2 regions of the Pseudomonas sp. GW821-FHT11D10 genome follow, and region 1 is predicted to be linked to the other one. Evidence: riboswitches for the same ligand, from Rfam matches in the RefSeq annotation. Region 1 holds a riboswitch; the other holds the start of a gene.
The links. Region 1 has a riboswitch for cobalamin ahead of cobO (cob(I)yrinic acid a,c-diamide adenosyltransferase). Riboswitches for the same ligand answer to the same signal wherever they lie in the genome.

Region 1 (7,413 bases):
GCGGTTTGCGGTTCCACGAGCCGTGCTGGCCGATGAACGCGCCTTCCTTGAACTGCGCCGGCAGGCGATTGCCTTCAGCGAAGGTCAGGCCAAGTGATGCAGTGTGCGGGCCGACGGCGTAGTCGGGAGCGATGGCCTTGGCCACCATGTCCGGCCGCTGTGGTTCCACACGCACGTCAATGTGCTGGCCGTAGTAGCTGAACGGCCAGCCATAGAAGCCACCGTCCTTGACCGAGGTGATGTAGTCCGGCACCAGATCGCTGCCGATTTCGTCGCGCTCGTTGACGGCGGTCCACAGCGCACCGGTTTGTGGTTCCCAGGCCAGGCCGTTGGGGTTACGGATGCCCGAGGCGAAGATCCGGTGGTTGCCGGTGGCGCGATCGACTTCCCAGATCGCCGCACGGCCTTCTTCCTGATCGAGGCCGTTTTCGCCGACGTTGCTGTTCGAGCCGACAGTGACGTACAGCTTGCTGCCGTCCTTGCTGGCGATGACGTTCTTGGTCCAGTGGTGGTTGAGCGTGCCGCCCGGCAAGTCCACGACCTTGATCGGCTGGCTCTTGATTTCGGTCGCGCCGGGTTCGTAGTTAAAGCGCAGCAGGCGATCGGTATCGGCGACGTACAGATCGTTGCCGACCAGGGTCATGCCGAACGGCGAGTTGAGGTTCTGCAGGAACACCGTGCGGGTTTCGGCCACGCCATCGTGATCGGCGTCACGCAGCAGGGTAATGCGGTTCGGGCTGGGAACGCCGGCACCGGCGCGGCCCATGACTTTCTTCATCACCCAGCCGCGAATGCCCTTGCCGTCGTCGGGTTTGGGCGGGGCGTTGGTTTCCGCCACCAGCACGTCGCCATTGGGCAGCACGTACAGCCAGCGCGGGTGATCGAGATTTTCGGCAAAGGCTGCCACTTGAGTGCCTGCCGTTGTCGTCGGTTTCGCGCCGGCCGGCCAGCCGATGGCCGGGGCGATGTTCACCGTCGGGATCAGGGTCTTGTTCGGTTCGGGCAACCGGGGTGACGGGCCGGTGCCGTCGGAGACTTGCAGGCTGGAGGATTCACCACAGGCGGCGAGCCCTCCGGCGAGCACGATGACGAAAACGAGCTGGGGCTTGCGCATTGCTGATCTTCCCTATGAATGCATTCTTAATCATAGAGAAGCGCACAAGCCCGATGGTTCAACCCTCAGCCGCGGGCTTCCTTGAACAGCACGGCAATGCCGGGGTGATAGTTGCCGGCTTCGCTGCGCAATTTGCGGTAGGCGTAGGGGAAATACCAGGCGACGGCGCAGGTGTGTTCCTTTTGCAGGTCGTCGACCATGTCCTGCAGTTCTTCCGGGCTGGCGCTGTGCTGGGCCTTTTGCGGGGCGACGAACAGGCAGCCGAGTTTCAGGTCGCTGGCGTAGCTGATGCGCTTGGCATCGCTGGTGATATCCGCCAAGGCCTGCGTCAGATTCAGGCTGGTGACGCGTGGCCAGCGTTGGGTGGCCTGAATGAAGGCGCGCTCCTCGGCGCCAGCGATAAACAGGTCGGCGCGGGCATTGCGCTCGCCTTCTTCGTTTTGTTTGCGGGTGGCGGTGTCGCGCAGGGTGACCAGTTCGGCCATCCAGGCAGCGGCCGACAGCAGGCCGAGGTTGGCTTTTTCGTCGTGCCAGTAGGGCGTGTCGTTGTCGCCGCGCACGGCGTTGTAGCGGTCGATACAGTCAAACCAGCGTTCCAGCACCGGGCGCAGGAATTCCAGCCGCGGATTGCTGATGATCATGCCTTGCATGGTGCTCTCCCTTGTTATTGTGATGTGCTCTCTGCAGTCAAAAAGCATGGCTCTTTGATATCACTGCTGACAGTGTGGCACAAGATTGGCGTCAGTTAATTGATCGGCGGCAGTTATTCGCCGCACAAGCCCCTCTTCAATTGACGCTCCACCCCCAACCCTCTAACCTTCGCGGCTTGTTTCAGGTGCTCTGTGGCGCATGTCGACAGAGTGAAACAGGGAAGCCGGTGAGGCGGGTCTTCAAGCGATGAACCCTCACGATCCCGGCGCTGCCCCCGCAACGGTAAATGAGTAAAAGCTGCGTCCGATGCCACTGCGTAAAAGCGGGAAGGCGCGCAGCCAGGCACCAGCCGCTCATGAGCCCGGAGACCGGCCTGATCCATCCAGCGGCATCACGGTGGGCGATGCCAGGCTTGTTGCCGTCTATTCTTGTGCCTGCCCGCCGTTATCCAGCCTCAACGGAGAGCTCCCCCATGACTGATTCCCCCGAACGCGACGAGCGCCACCTGGCGCGCATGCAGCGCAAAAAAGCCGTGATCGATGAACGCATCGCCAATTCGCCAGATGAATGCGGCCTGGTGCTGGTGCTGACCGGCAACGGCAAAGGCAAAAGCAGCTCGGCATTCGGCATGCTCGCTCGCGCCATGGGCCACGGCATGCAGTGCGGCGTGGTGCAGTTCATCAAGGGCCGCAACAGCACCGGCGAAGAGCTGTTCTTCCGCCGCTTCCCGGAGCAAGTGCGTTTTCATGTGATGGGCGAGGGCTTCACCTGGGAAACCCAGGACCGCCAGCGCGACATCGCCGCCGCCGAAGCGGCCTGGGAAGTCTCCCGCGAACTGCTGCGCGATCCGTCGATCGGTCTGGTGGTGCTCGATGAGCTGAACATCGCCCTCAAGCACGGCTACCTCGATCTGGATCAGGTGCTCAGTGATCTGCAGGCCCGTCCGCCGATGCAGCACGTGATCGTCACCGGCCGCGCCGCAAAGCCGGAAATGATCGAGATGGGCGACACCGTCACCGAAATGGGCATGATCAAGCATGCCTTCCAGGCCGGCATCAAAGCGCAGAAAGGCGTCGAACTTTGAATCAACCACGTCACTGCCCGGCGGTACTGATCGCCGCGCCGGCCTCCGGTCAGGGCAAGACCACCGTCACTGCCGCGCTGGCCCGTCTGCATCGCAATCAGGGGCGCAAGGTTCGCGTGTTCAAATGCGGCCCGGACTTTCTCGACCCGATGATCCTCGAGCGCGCCAGCGGTGCGCCGGTCTATCAACTGGACATGTGGATGGTCGGCGAACAGGAAAGTCGACGCCTGTTGTGGGAAGCCGCCGCCGAAGCCGATCTGATCCTGATCGAAGGCGTCATGGGCCTGTTCGACGGCACGCCGTCGAGCGCCGATCTGGCCCGGCATTTCGGCGTGCCGGTGCTGGGTGTGATCGACGGCACGGCCATGGCTCAGACCTTCGGCGCACTGGCGCTGGGGCTGGCGCGCTATCAGCCGGACCTGCCGTTCGCCGGCGTGCTGGCAAACCGCGTCGGCACCGCGCGCCATGCGCAGTTGCTCGAAGGCAGCCTCACCGAAGGCCTGCGCTGGTACGGCGCATTGTCCCGGGAAACCGGAATCGAACTGCCGAGCCGCCATCTCGGTCTGGTGCAGGCCAGCGAACTCAATGATCTCGACGTGCGCCTCGACGCCGCCGCCGAAGCGCTGGCCGGCACTTGCGAGGTAGCGCTGCCACCGGCCGTGGAATTCGCCGCGCCTGAAATCATTGAGACCGAAAAGCTGCTCGAAGGCGTGCGAATTGCCGTCGCCCGCGACGAAGCCTTCGCCTTTACCTACGGCGCCAGTCTCGATCTGTTGCGGGCGATGGGCGCCGAGTTGAGTTTCTTTTCGCCGATCCGCGATACGCAATTGCCCGACGCCCACAGCTTGTACCTGCCCGGCGGCTATCCGGAATTGCACCACGTTGCCCTGTCGCAGAACGCCGACATGCTCAAAGCGATCCGCGCGCATCATGCGGCCGGAAAACCGCTGCTCGCCGAATGTGGCGGCATGTTGTATCTGCTCGACTCGTTGACCGATGTCGAAGGCACCCGCGCTGATTTGGTCGGCCTGTTGAGTGGCGACGCCGTGATGCAGAAGCGTCTCGCCGCGCTGGCGCTGCAAGAGGTCGACCTGCCGGAAGGCCTGCTGCGCGGCCACACCTATCATCATTCCCTGACCACCACCGAACTGACACCGATTGCCCGTGGCCACAGCCCCAACGGCGGGCGCGGCGCGGAAGCTGTTTACCGGGAAGGGCGGATGACCGCCTCGTACGTGCATTTTTACTTCCCGTCGAATCCGTCGGCGATTGCCGCACTGTTGGTGCCATGACCGACAACGCCTTCACTGACGCCGAGCGCGAAGCGGTCTACCGCGCCATCGCCGAACGCCGCGACATGCGCCATTTCAGCGGCGGCACGGTCGAGCCGGAACTGTTGCGCCGTTTGCTTGAAGCCGCGCACCAGGCGCCGAGTGTCGGCCTGATGCAGCCGTGGCGCTTCATCCGCATCAGCGACCGCGCGCTACGTGGCCAGATCCAGAACCTTGTTGAAGAGGAGCGCGTGCGCACCGCCGAAGCCCTCGGCGAACGCAGCGACGAGTTCATGAAGCTCAAGGTCGAAGGCATCAACGACTGCGCCGAAGTGTTGGTCGCTGCGTTGATGGACGATCGCGAGCGGCATATTTTCGGCCGCCGCACGTTGCCGGAAATGGACATGGCCTCGTTGTCCTGCGCAATCCAGAACCTGTGGCTCGCCGCGCGTGCCGAAGGCCTGGGCATGGGCTGGGTGTCGCTGTTCGAGCCGCAGGCGCTGGCCGATCTGCTGAAACTGCCGGCCGGGGCCAAGCCGTTGGCGGTTCTTTGTTTGGGGCCGGTCAAGGAATTCTATCCGGCGCCGATGCTGGTACTCGAAGGGTGGGCGCAGGCGCGTCCGCTCAATGAGCTGCTGTATGAAAATTTTTGGGGAGTGAATCAATGAGTGTGGCGTTGTTGAGTGTCGCCGCGGTTGCGCTGGATGCGCTGCTGGGTGAACCGAAACGCTGGCATCCGCTGGTGGCGTTCGGCAATTTCGCCGGGCGCATCGAGCAACGTTTCAATAGCGCTGGTCGCGGCTGGCGCAGCCATGGTGTCACCGCGTGGGTGATTGCGGTGTTGCCGCTGACCCTGCTGGCCACGGCGTTTTCCTGGGCGCCGTATGTGGGCTGGATCGTCGAGATTCTCGCGCTGTATTGCGCCCTCGGCATGCGCAGCCTGGGTGAGCACGTCGAGCCGGTGGCCAAGGCCCTGCGCGCCGATGATCTGGAAGAGGCGCGCAAGCGTGTGGGCTATCTGGTCAGCCGTCAGACCGATGAGCTGGACAGCACCGCTGTCGCCCGCGCCGCCACCGAATCGGTACTGGAGAACGGCAGCGATGCGGTGTTCGCCGCGCTGTTTTGGTTTGCTGTGGCCGGTGCGCCGGGTGTGGTGCTCTATCGCCTGAGCAATACGCTCGACGCGATGTGGGGCTATCGCAACGAGCGCTTCGAGCGTTTCGGCTGGGCGGCGGCAAAAATCGACGACGTCCTCAACTACATTCCTGCGCGGCTGGTGGCGTTGACCTACGCGCTGCTCGGCAAAACCCGACTGGCGTTGAAATGCTGGCGCACCCAGGCGCCGAAATGGGACAGCCCGAACGCCGGCCCGGTGATGGCCGCCGGCGCGGGTGCCTTGGGCGTCGAGCTGGGTGGCCCGGCGATTTACCACGGCGAACTGCACGAGCGTCCGCAACTGGGCGAGGGCGCACCGGCGGATGCCGATTCCATTGATCGCGGCTGGCAATTGGTCCAGCGCGGGGTATGGTTATGGCTGCTGATTCTCTGCGTGGGGGCTGAATTCTATGCTTGAGCACGGTGGCCGGTTGCGCAGGGCGGCGCTCGAATACGGCATCGCGGAAGAAGACTGGCTCGACCTGTCCACGGGCCTGGCGCCGTGGCCGTTTCCGGTCCCGGAGATTCCGCTGCGGGCCTGGGCGCGCCTGCCGGAAAACGATGATGGTCTGGAGCAGGCCGCCTGCGATTACTACGGCGCCAGCCAGGTGCTGCCGGTGGCCGGTTCGCAGATGGCCATTCAACTGCTGCCGCGATTGCGTCGCGCCGGCAAGGTCGGCGTGCTGTCGCCGTGTTATGCCGAGCATGCTGAAGCCTGGCGGCGTAGCGGCTATATCGTGCGTGAGGTTCTGGAGCAGGAGGTCGATTTCTTTCTCGACAGCCTCGACGTGCTGGTGGTAGTCAATCCGAACAATCCAACGGGCCTGAATCTGACCCCGGCGCGCCTGCTCGACTGGCACGCGCGGCTGGCCCAGCGCGGCGGCTGGCTGGTGGTCGACGAAGCGTTCATGGACAACACGCCGCAGCTGAGCCTCGCCCCGCATGCGCATCAAGTGGGGTTGATCGTGTTGCGCTCGTTCGGCAAGTTTTTCGGTCTGGCCGGTGTGCGGCTGGGGTTCGTGCTGGCCGAGCGCAAGTTGCTTAGGTTGCTGGCCGAACAGGTCGGGCCCTGGGCAGTCAGCGGGCCGACCCGAGTACTCGGCCAGGCCTGTTTGCGCGACACCGAAGGCCATACTCGTCAGCGCATCCGCAGCGACGAGGCCAGCGAACGGCTGGCTGCGCTGCTCGAACGTTCCGGCTTCAAACCGCAGGGCGGCTGCGCACTGTTTCAGTGGCTGATCACCGAACAGGCCGCCGCGTTGCACGAATTCATGGCTCGGCGCGGCATTCTTCTGCGTCTGTTTGCGCACAACAGCAGCCTGCGTTTCGGGCTGCCCGCCGATGCCGCCGACGAAGCGCGCCTTGAGCAAGCCCTGCAAGCATTCGCCCTGCAACGCTCTATGGAAAACAAACCAGCATGACCACATTAATGGTGCAGGGCACCACTTCCGACGCCGGCAAAAGCACGCTGGTGACGGCGCTGTGCCGCTGGGCCACCCGACAGGGCGTTGCCGTGGTGCCATTCAAGCCACAGAACATGGCGCTCAACAGCGCGGTGACTGCCGACGGCGGCGAGATCGGCCGCGCGCAAGCGGTGCAGGCGCAAGCGGCGTTCCTCGAACCGCACACCGACATGAACCCGGTGCTGCTCAAACCCAACAGCGACACCGGCGCCCAGGTCATCATTCATGGCCGTGCGGTCACCAGCATGAACGCCGTCGCCTATCACGACTACAAAGCCATCGCCATGCAGGCCGTGCTCGCTTCCCATGAGCGCTTGAGCGCCGCGTATCCGCTGGTGATGGTCGAAGGCGCGGGCTCGCCGGCTGAGATCAATCTGCGCGCCGGCGACATCGCCAACATGGGCTTCGCCGAAGCGGTGGATTGCCCGGTGCTGCTGATTGCCGACATCAATCGTGGCGGCGTGTTTGCCCATCTGGTGGGCACGCTGGAACTGCTGTCGCCGAGCGAACAGGCGCGAGTCAAAGGCTTCATCATCAACCGCTTTCGCGGCGACATCGCCTTGCTGCAACCGGGCCTCGACTGGCTGGAACAGCGCACCGGCAAACCGGTGGTTGGCGTGCTGCCGTACGTTATGGACCTGCATCTGGAAGCCGAGGACGGCATCGACCAGCGCC
Region 2 (7,413 bases), on a different contig from region 1:
CCCACCAGCGACTGCTCGATCAAATGCGCCGAGAACAGCTCAAGGCGTTCACGGGTATCACCCGCCGTACGCCAGACTTCATCGCTCAGCGATTGCAGTTCCATTGGGCGCAGGCCAGTCCAGGGTTCGGCAAGTGCACAATCCAGCGGATCGAACCCCAACTGAAACGCCTTGGCCAACGCCCGCAACAGACTCGACTGCGCCCCTTTGCCATCGCCACGCGGAATCCGCAGCAGCGCCAGCAAGGTGTCGATGCGCAGCCGTCCACTCGGTGACTCACCGAAAATGTGCAAGCCATCGCGGATCTGCGATTCCTTCAAGTCACACAGATAGGTGTCCAGACGCGGCAGCCAGATCGCCGCATCGGCATCGCTGTCGAGAGCGGCATCCAGCTGCAATTCGCGATCGATCTGCGTGTCACGCACCAGTTGCAGAATGTCACGCTGCAACTCACGGGCGCGGCGCGGATCGAGCAACTGAGCTTCGTAATACTCGTCCGCCAACAGTTCCAGATTGCGCAGCGGGCCGTAGGTTTCGGCGCGGGTCAGCGGCGGCATCAGGTGGTCGATGATCACCGCCTGAGTGCGACGTTTGGCCTGGGCGCCCTCGCCCGGATCGTTGACGATAAATGGATAGATGTTCGGCAGCGGCCCGAGCAGCGCGTCCGGCCAGCAGTTCTCCGACAGGCCCACGCCTTTGCCCGGCAGCCATTCGAGGTTGCCGTGCTTGCCGACATGAATCACGCCGTGAGCGCCGTAGGTCTGGCGCAGCCAGAAATAGAACGCGAGGTACGCGTGCGGCGGCACCAGATCCGGGTCGTGATACACCGCGCTCGGGTCGACCTGATAACCCCGCGCCGGTTGAATGCCGACGAAGGTCAGGCCAAACCGCAGACCGGCAATCATCATTCGCCCATCGCGGCACATCGGATCGTTTTGCGGCGGACCCCAGCGCTCCAGCACTGCCGCGCGATTGGCTTCTGGCAGTGCGTTGAACATCGTCAGGTAATCGTCCATCGCCAGGCTTTGCTGGCACGGGCGCTGATCGAGAGTATCGAGGTCGTTACTGACGCCGCCGAGCAATTGCTGGATCAACTCGGTGCCGCTGTCCGGCAGCTCGGCCGGCAGCGGATAACCTTCAGCCTGTAACGCCCGCAGGATATTCAGCGCGGCAGCCGGCGTGTCGAGGCCGACGCCGTTGCCGATGCGCCCGTCCCGGGTCGGATAGTTGGCGAGGATCAGCGCAATGCGTTTTTCAGCGTTCGGCACCCGCGCCAGATCGACCCAGCGCCGCGCCAGTTCGGCCACAAAATCCATGCGCTCGGGTTGGGCCCGATAACACACCACGTCGGACTGACTGCGCTCGCTGCGCCAGGCCAGGTCCTTGAAGCTGATCGGCCGACTGATGATCCGGCCGTCGAGCTCCGGTAATGCGATGTGCATCGCCAGATCCCGCGGACCGAGGCCCTGCTCGCTCTCGCGCCAGCCGGGTTCGTTGTCCTGGGCGCAGATCGCCTGGATCACCGGAATATTTCGACGGAATGGCCGCAGATGCGGTGCTTCCGGGCTGGACTGGGCGAAACCGGTGGTGTTCAGAATCACCGACGCTTCGACCTCATCCAGCCAGTCCTCGACCACCGACAGGCAGCCGGGCTCTTTCAAACTGGCCACGGCGATCGGCAGCGGATTGAGTCCGGCTGCCTGAAGCCGTTGGCAGAACACGTCGATAAACGCCGTGTTCGCCGCTTGCAAATGCGAGCGATAAAACAACACCGCCGCGACCGGTTGACCGGGCAGCCAATCGGCTTGCCAGTCGCTCAGTGCGGCGGTGTTTTGGTTCGGGTGATAAATCGCCGTGCGCGGCAGCGTCTGCGGCTCGCCCCACACGTAATCCCGCGCCAGCCAGCGATTGGCCAGGCAACGGAAAAAGTCCAGCGCGTTGCCCATGCCGCCCTGACGCAAAAACTGCCAGAGCCGGTCGCGATCCTCGGCGCCCACGGTGCTCAAGTCACTGAGCTCCGGGTCAGGACGGTCATCGCCCGGCACCAGAATCACCTGCACGCCACGCTCGGACAGCTCGACCAGCCGCTCGACGCCATAACGCCAATAAGCGATGCCGCCGTGCAACGAGATCAGAATGACCTTGGCGTGGCGCAGCACTTCATCGACGTACAAGTCGACCGACGCATGGTTCTGCACCTGCATCGGGTTGGCCAGCCGCACGCTCGGGTAATCCTCGGGCAGTTGCTGCGCGGCTTCGGCGAGCAGCGCGAGGCTGGAATCGCCGCTGCACAGGATCACCAGCTCGGCGGGGGTTTGTCCAAGGTCGGCAATGTTGTCATCCGACACGAAACCGCCGGGCTGGGTCCTGAGCAGGTGCATGGCTTAAACGCTGAGCGCAGCGCGCAGTTGCGCTTCGAGCTGGGCCGCGTCCAGTGCCTGACCGATCAACACCAGACGCGTCACACGTGCCTCATCGGCGCCCCACTGACGGTCGAAGTGCTTGTCGAAACGCGTGCCCACGCCCTGGATCAGCAGACGCATCGGCTTGTTCGGGATCGCCGCGAAGCCTTTGACCCGCAGGATGCCGTGCTGAACCACCAGTTGCGTCAGTGCGTCGAGCAGCAGGCTTTCGTCGGCTTGCGGCAGTTCGATGGAGATCGAGTCGAAGGCGTCGTGATCGTGATCGTCGTGATCGTCATCGCCTTCACCGTGGTGGTGATCGTGATGGCTGTGGCGGCTGTCGATGTGTTCTTCGGAACCTGCGCCGAGGCCAATCAACACGTCCAGCGGCAGACGACCGTTGCTGGCTTCGATGATTTTCACTGCTGGCGGCAGTTCTTCGGCGACTTCGAGACGGACGCGCGCGAGGTCTTCAGGGCTGGTCTGGTCGGCCTTGTTGAGGATCACCAGATCGGCGCTGGCCAGTTGGTCGGCGAACAGTTCGTGCAGCGGCGATTCGTGGTCCAGGTTCGGATCGAGTTTGCGCTGGGCGTCGACCTGATCCGGGAACGCGGCGAAGGTGCCGGCGGCCACGGCCGGGCTGTCGACCACGGTGATCACCGCGTCAACGGTGCAGGCGCTGCGGATTTCCGGCCACTGGAAGGCTTGCACCAGCGGCTTTGGCAGGGCCAGGCCCGAGGTTTCGATCAGGATGTGGTCGAGATCGCCGCGACGGGCCACCAGTTCGCGCATTACCGGGAAGAACTCTTCCTGAACCGTGCAGCACAGGCAGCCGTTGGCCAGTTCGTAGACGCGGCCGGTGGCTTCTTCTTCGGTGCAGCCGATGGTGCATTGCTTGAGGATTTCACCGTCGATGCCCAGCTCGCCAAACTCGTTGACGATCACCGCGATGCGGCGGCCCTGAGCATTGTCGAGCATGTGCCGCAGCAAGGTGGTTTTGCCCGAGCCGAGGAAGCCGGTGACGATGGTGACGGGGAGTTTGGCCAGTGTTTTCATCGGATGCCCTTTGGCAAGGTGGCGGGCATACGGGACGAGACCGGCGACGCGGGTGCGTGCCTGGAGAGTTCGCCACCGGATCACCCCGCCCGGTTGAAAGTGAGAATCTGTGACGAGGCAGGTCTCCTGGCTGACGGTGTTCGGGTCTTGGCCCGGTATTCGCTGCGCCTTCCCGCTGGCTCTGGATTGAGTTGGCAGTGGCGTGGCAGCGAACAGCACCGTTCACAGTTGCGGGGGCAGCCGCGGCTTGGACCGCGTTCCCTTCTTAGCTTCGGCGTGGGCCGAAGAACCTCGAAAGCGCAAGGCTACGCATGGGTTCGTGATGGGTCAATGGTTGGTGGATTTTGGGATTGGGGGCATATCCGTTGCTTCGGGTGCTGCCGCTGGCGGTTTCGCTCTTACAGCGAGTCCCTTTTTCAAACGCCAAAAAGGAACCAAAAGGCTTTTGCCCCGGCGTACGGCACTTCGCCTAGGCTCAGTGTTCCCTCGCTACGGTGTCCATCAGGGGGCATCGCCTACGGTTTGCTTCGCTGCACCTCCTCTCGATGTATGCGGCTTCGCCGCACGGCGCTGCGCGCCTACCCCCTGATGAACACCTCCGCTCGGCCTGCCGAAGGGGCAAAAAATCAAGAGCCAGAGCCAGAGCAAAAGCCAGAGCAAAAGCCAGATCAAGAGCTCCCTCACCCTAGCCCTCTCCCGGAGGGAGAGGGAACTGATCGAGTGGTTTGGGAGAGGTTCGCCGACGTGCGATACCGCGTCGAACTCAAGTTTTGAAAAGCCCACAAATCGGCTCCCTCTCCTAGGGGAGAGGGCTGGGGTGAGGGGTAACCCCACCACAAAACCAAAGCCGAACACGCCCTGCTCCCCCCACTCAAAACGATGAGCGTTAGCTCGAGTAAAGCTTTTGATCGCAGGGCCCGTCGGCAGGCTGAGTGGAGGGATTGATCCGGGGGTGGGAGCGCAGCGACCGTGCGGCGCAGCCGCATGCATCGAGAGGAGGTGCAGCGAAGCAAACCGTAGGCGATGCCCCCGGATCGATCCCGGAGCGAAGGAACCCCGAGCCTCAGCGAGGGGCCGTACGTCAGGGTTAAAGACCTTTTGGTTACTTTTGGGGCGTTTGCCAAAAGTGACCCGCCGTAAGGGCGGAACCCTAAGTGGCCGTTACCGCAGCAACGGATCTGCCCACAAAATTGACTAAAATCCCCAACCCATGGTCTCCTACACAACTTGTTACGGGTGCCCTTCACAGGGTGAAACGGGAAACCGGTGAATCATGTGCTTTACTCTAAAGCCATGTCAGTCCGGTGCTGCCCCCGCAACGGTAAGCGAGCGAAGCGTCAGATCCACTGTGCCCACAGGCATGGGAAGGTGACGCTTGCAGGTCGGCCAGACGCCAACCCCTCGTGAGCCCGGAGACCGGCCCGCAACACACAGTGCGCATCCTTGCGCCACTGAACATAACAAACCCGCGGTGGGCGGGCGCTGTTCGAACCTCTGCGTGCCCGGCCGCAGGGGTTTTCATGCGCTCAATTCACCCGCTGACACTCCAGAGGGAAGCGCCATGTCGATCATCAGCAGCACCGGCAGCAATTCGGACAAGATCTCCAGCACTACCACCCTGAGCCAACGCCTGACCGCCGCCGTCTGCGCGTCGATCCTCGGTGCGTGCCTCGTGTATTTCGCCGGTTTCTCGCACATCGAAGCGGTGCACAACGCCGCCCACGATACCCGCCACAGCGCCGCGTTCCCGTGCCACTGAGACCTGACGACATGATCAAGCGTATTGCGCAGACCGCAGGTTTCACCGGCCTTCTGGCCGCCCTGCTCCTGACGTTGCTGCAAAGCTTCTGGGTTTCGCCGCTGATTCTGCAGGCCGAAACCTTCGAGAAAGCCGAGCCGGTGGCCGAAGTTCACGAACACGCTGCCGGCACCGCCGCCCACACCCACGATGCCGAAGCCTGGGAGCCGGAAGACGGTTGGCAGCGCGTGGTGTCCACCACCGGCGGCAATCTGGTCGTAGCCGTGGGTTTTGCCCTGATGCTGGCGGGTCTGTACACCCTGCGTGCGCCGACCAAAACCTCGCAAGGCCTGCTCTGGGGGCTGGCCGGTTATGCGACCTTCGTACTCGCCCCGACCATGGGCCTGCCACCTGAACTGCCGGGCACTGCTGCCGCGGATCTGGCCTCGCGTCAGATGTGGTGGATCGGCACTGCCGCCTCCACCGCTGTCGGCCTGGCCTTGATCGCGTTCAGCCGTAACTGGCTGATGAAGATCCTCGGCGTGGCGATCCTTGCCGTGCCGCACGTGATCGGCGCGCCACAACCGGAAGTGCATTCGATGCTCGCCCCGGAAGCCCTCGAAGCTCAGTTCAAAATCGCTTCGCAGCTGACCAACGTCGCGTTCTGGCTGGCCCTGGGCCTGATCAGCGCCTGGTTGTTCCGCCGCAAAAGCGAAGGTCAGTACCACGCATGACCGATGACAGCGCAGCGCCGACCTTCGTGGTCGGCCTGGGCTGCCAGCGCGGCTGCCCGGCCAGCACGCTGCGTGCATTGCTTGACCAGGCGTTGCAGGCGCATCGAATTGATCTTGAGAAGGTCAAGGCGCTCGCCAGTATCGACCTCAAGCGCGACGAACCCGGTTTGCAGGAACTCGCCGCCCAACTGGCGCTGCCGTTGCTGTATTTCAGCAGCGAGGAACTGGCCAGTTATCAGCAACGTTTGAGTCATCATTCACAGATCGCCTTCGAACGCACCGGCTGTTATGGCGTAGCGGAAAGTGCCGCGCTGGCGCTCGCCGAACAGTTGATCAGCGGCCCGGCAAAACTGCTGATTTCGCGGCAAAAGTACGCTCAAGCAACTCTGGCATTGGCCGGCGCGGCGTAAATTCCCGATAATCCCCGCTTTCGATCATGAGCATTCTTCATCTGAAGGGCTTGTGAAGCACTGCCCTGCCCCTTTTTTACAGGATCCAACGATGACCGTTTACTTCATCGGCGCCGGCCCCGGCGACCCGGAATTGATCACTGTCAAAGGCCAGCGGCTGATCCGCAGCTGCCCGGTGATCATCTACGCAGGTTCGCTGGTGCCGACGGCGGTGCTGGAAGGTCATTGCGCTGAAACCGTGGTCAACAGCGCAGAGCTGCACCTGGAACAGATCATCGACCTGATCAAGACCGCCCACGCCAAAGGCCAGGATGTGGCGCGGGTGCATTCGGGGGATCCAAGCCTGTATGGCGCCATTGGTGAGCAGATTCGTTATCTGCGCGAGTTGGGTATCCCGTTCGAAATCATTCCCGGCGTGACCGCTACCGCCGCGTGCGCCGCGCTGTTGGGCGCTGAACTTACGCTGCCGGACATCTCGCAAAGCGTGATCCTCACCCGTTATGCGGACAAGACGGCGATGCCTGCCGGCGAGGAACTCGGCAGTCTGGCGCAGCACGGGGCGACCATGGCGATTCATCTGGGGGTCAATCATCTGGAGAAAATCATTGCCGAACTGCTGCCGCATTACGGTGCGGATTGCCCGATTGCGGTGATTCACCGGGCGACGTGGCCGGATCAGGACTGGGTGGTCGGGACGCTGGAGGATATTGCCGAGAAGGTGGCGGCCAAGGGGTTTCGGCGTACGGCGTTGATTCTGGTCGGGCGGGTGTTGGGCAGCGATCATTTCAGTGAGTCGTCGCTGTATCGCGCCGGGCACGCGCACCTTTATCGACCGTGAATGGGACGCGGAGCGTCCCGGGCTGCATTCCCACGCAGAGCGTGGGAACGATCAAAAAAAACGGCGCTCACGGGGCGCCGTTTTTCATGCCGCAGCGAACACCTTAGTAGTAGGCGTTTTCTTTCTGCGTGTGGTCGGTCACGTCGCGAACGCCCTTGAGTTCCGGAATGCGCTCGAGCAGGGTGCGCTCGATGCCTTCCTTCAGGGTCACGTCCGCCTGGCCGCAGCCCTGGCA

Region 2: it holds a riboswitch for cobalamin, as region 1 does, so the genes downstream of both, AC1RT4_RS03885 (CbtB domain-containing protein) here and cobO (cob(I)yrinic acid a,c-diamide adenosyltransferase) in region 1, are expected to answer to the same signal.

What each region holds. Positions count from the first base shown of each region.
Region 1 covers NZ_JBXARR010000003.1:23,088-30,500, reverse strand. Annotated here, with positions in the region: gene AC1RT4_RS10270 (PQQ-dependent sugar dehydrogenase) at 1-1,114, opposite strand, end outside; gene AC1RT4_RS10265 (hypothetical protein) at 1,180-1,764, opposite strand; cobalamin riboswitch at 1,931-2,156, shown strand; gene cobO (cob(I)yrinic acid a,c-diamide adenosyltransferase) at 2,238-2,849, shown strand; gene AC1RT4_RS10255 (cobyrinic acid a,c-diamide synthase CobB) at 2,846-4,141, shown strand; gene bluB (5,6-dimethylbenzimidazole synthase) at 4,138-4,788, shown strand; gene cbiB (adenosylcobinamide-phosphate synthase CbiB) at 4,785-5,693, shown strand; gene cobD (threonine-phosphate decarboxylase CobD) at 5,686-6,696, shown strand; partial or broken gene AC1RT4_RS10235 (cobyric acid synthase) at 6,693-7,413, shown strand, end outside.
Region 2 covers NZ_JBXARR010000001.1:812,802-820,214, reverse strand. Annotated here, with positions in the region: gene cobN (cobaltochelatase subunit CobN) at 1-2,381, opposite strand, end outside; gene cobW (cobalamin biosynthesis protein CobW) at 2,385-3,458, opposite strand; cobalamin riboswitch at 3,558-3,767, opposite strand; cobalamin riboswitch at 4,676-4,897, shown strand; gene AC1RT4_RS03885 (CbtB domain-containing protein) at 5,020-5,217, shown strand; gene AC1RT4_RS03880 (CbtA family protein) at 5,229-5,930, shown strand; gene AC1RT4_RS03875 (cobalamin biosynthesis protein) at 5,927-6,340, shown strand; gene cobM (precorrin-4 C(11)-methyltransferase) at 6,432-7,178, shown strand; gene nfuA (Fe-S biogenesis protein NfuA) at 7,282-7,413, opposite strand, start outside.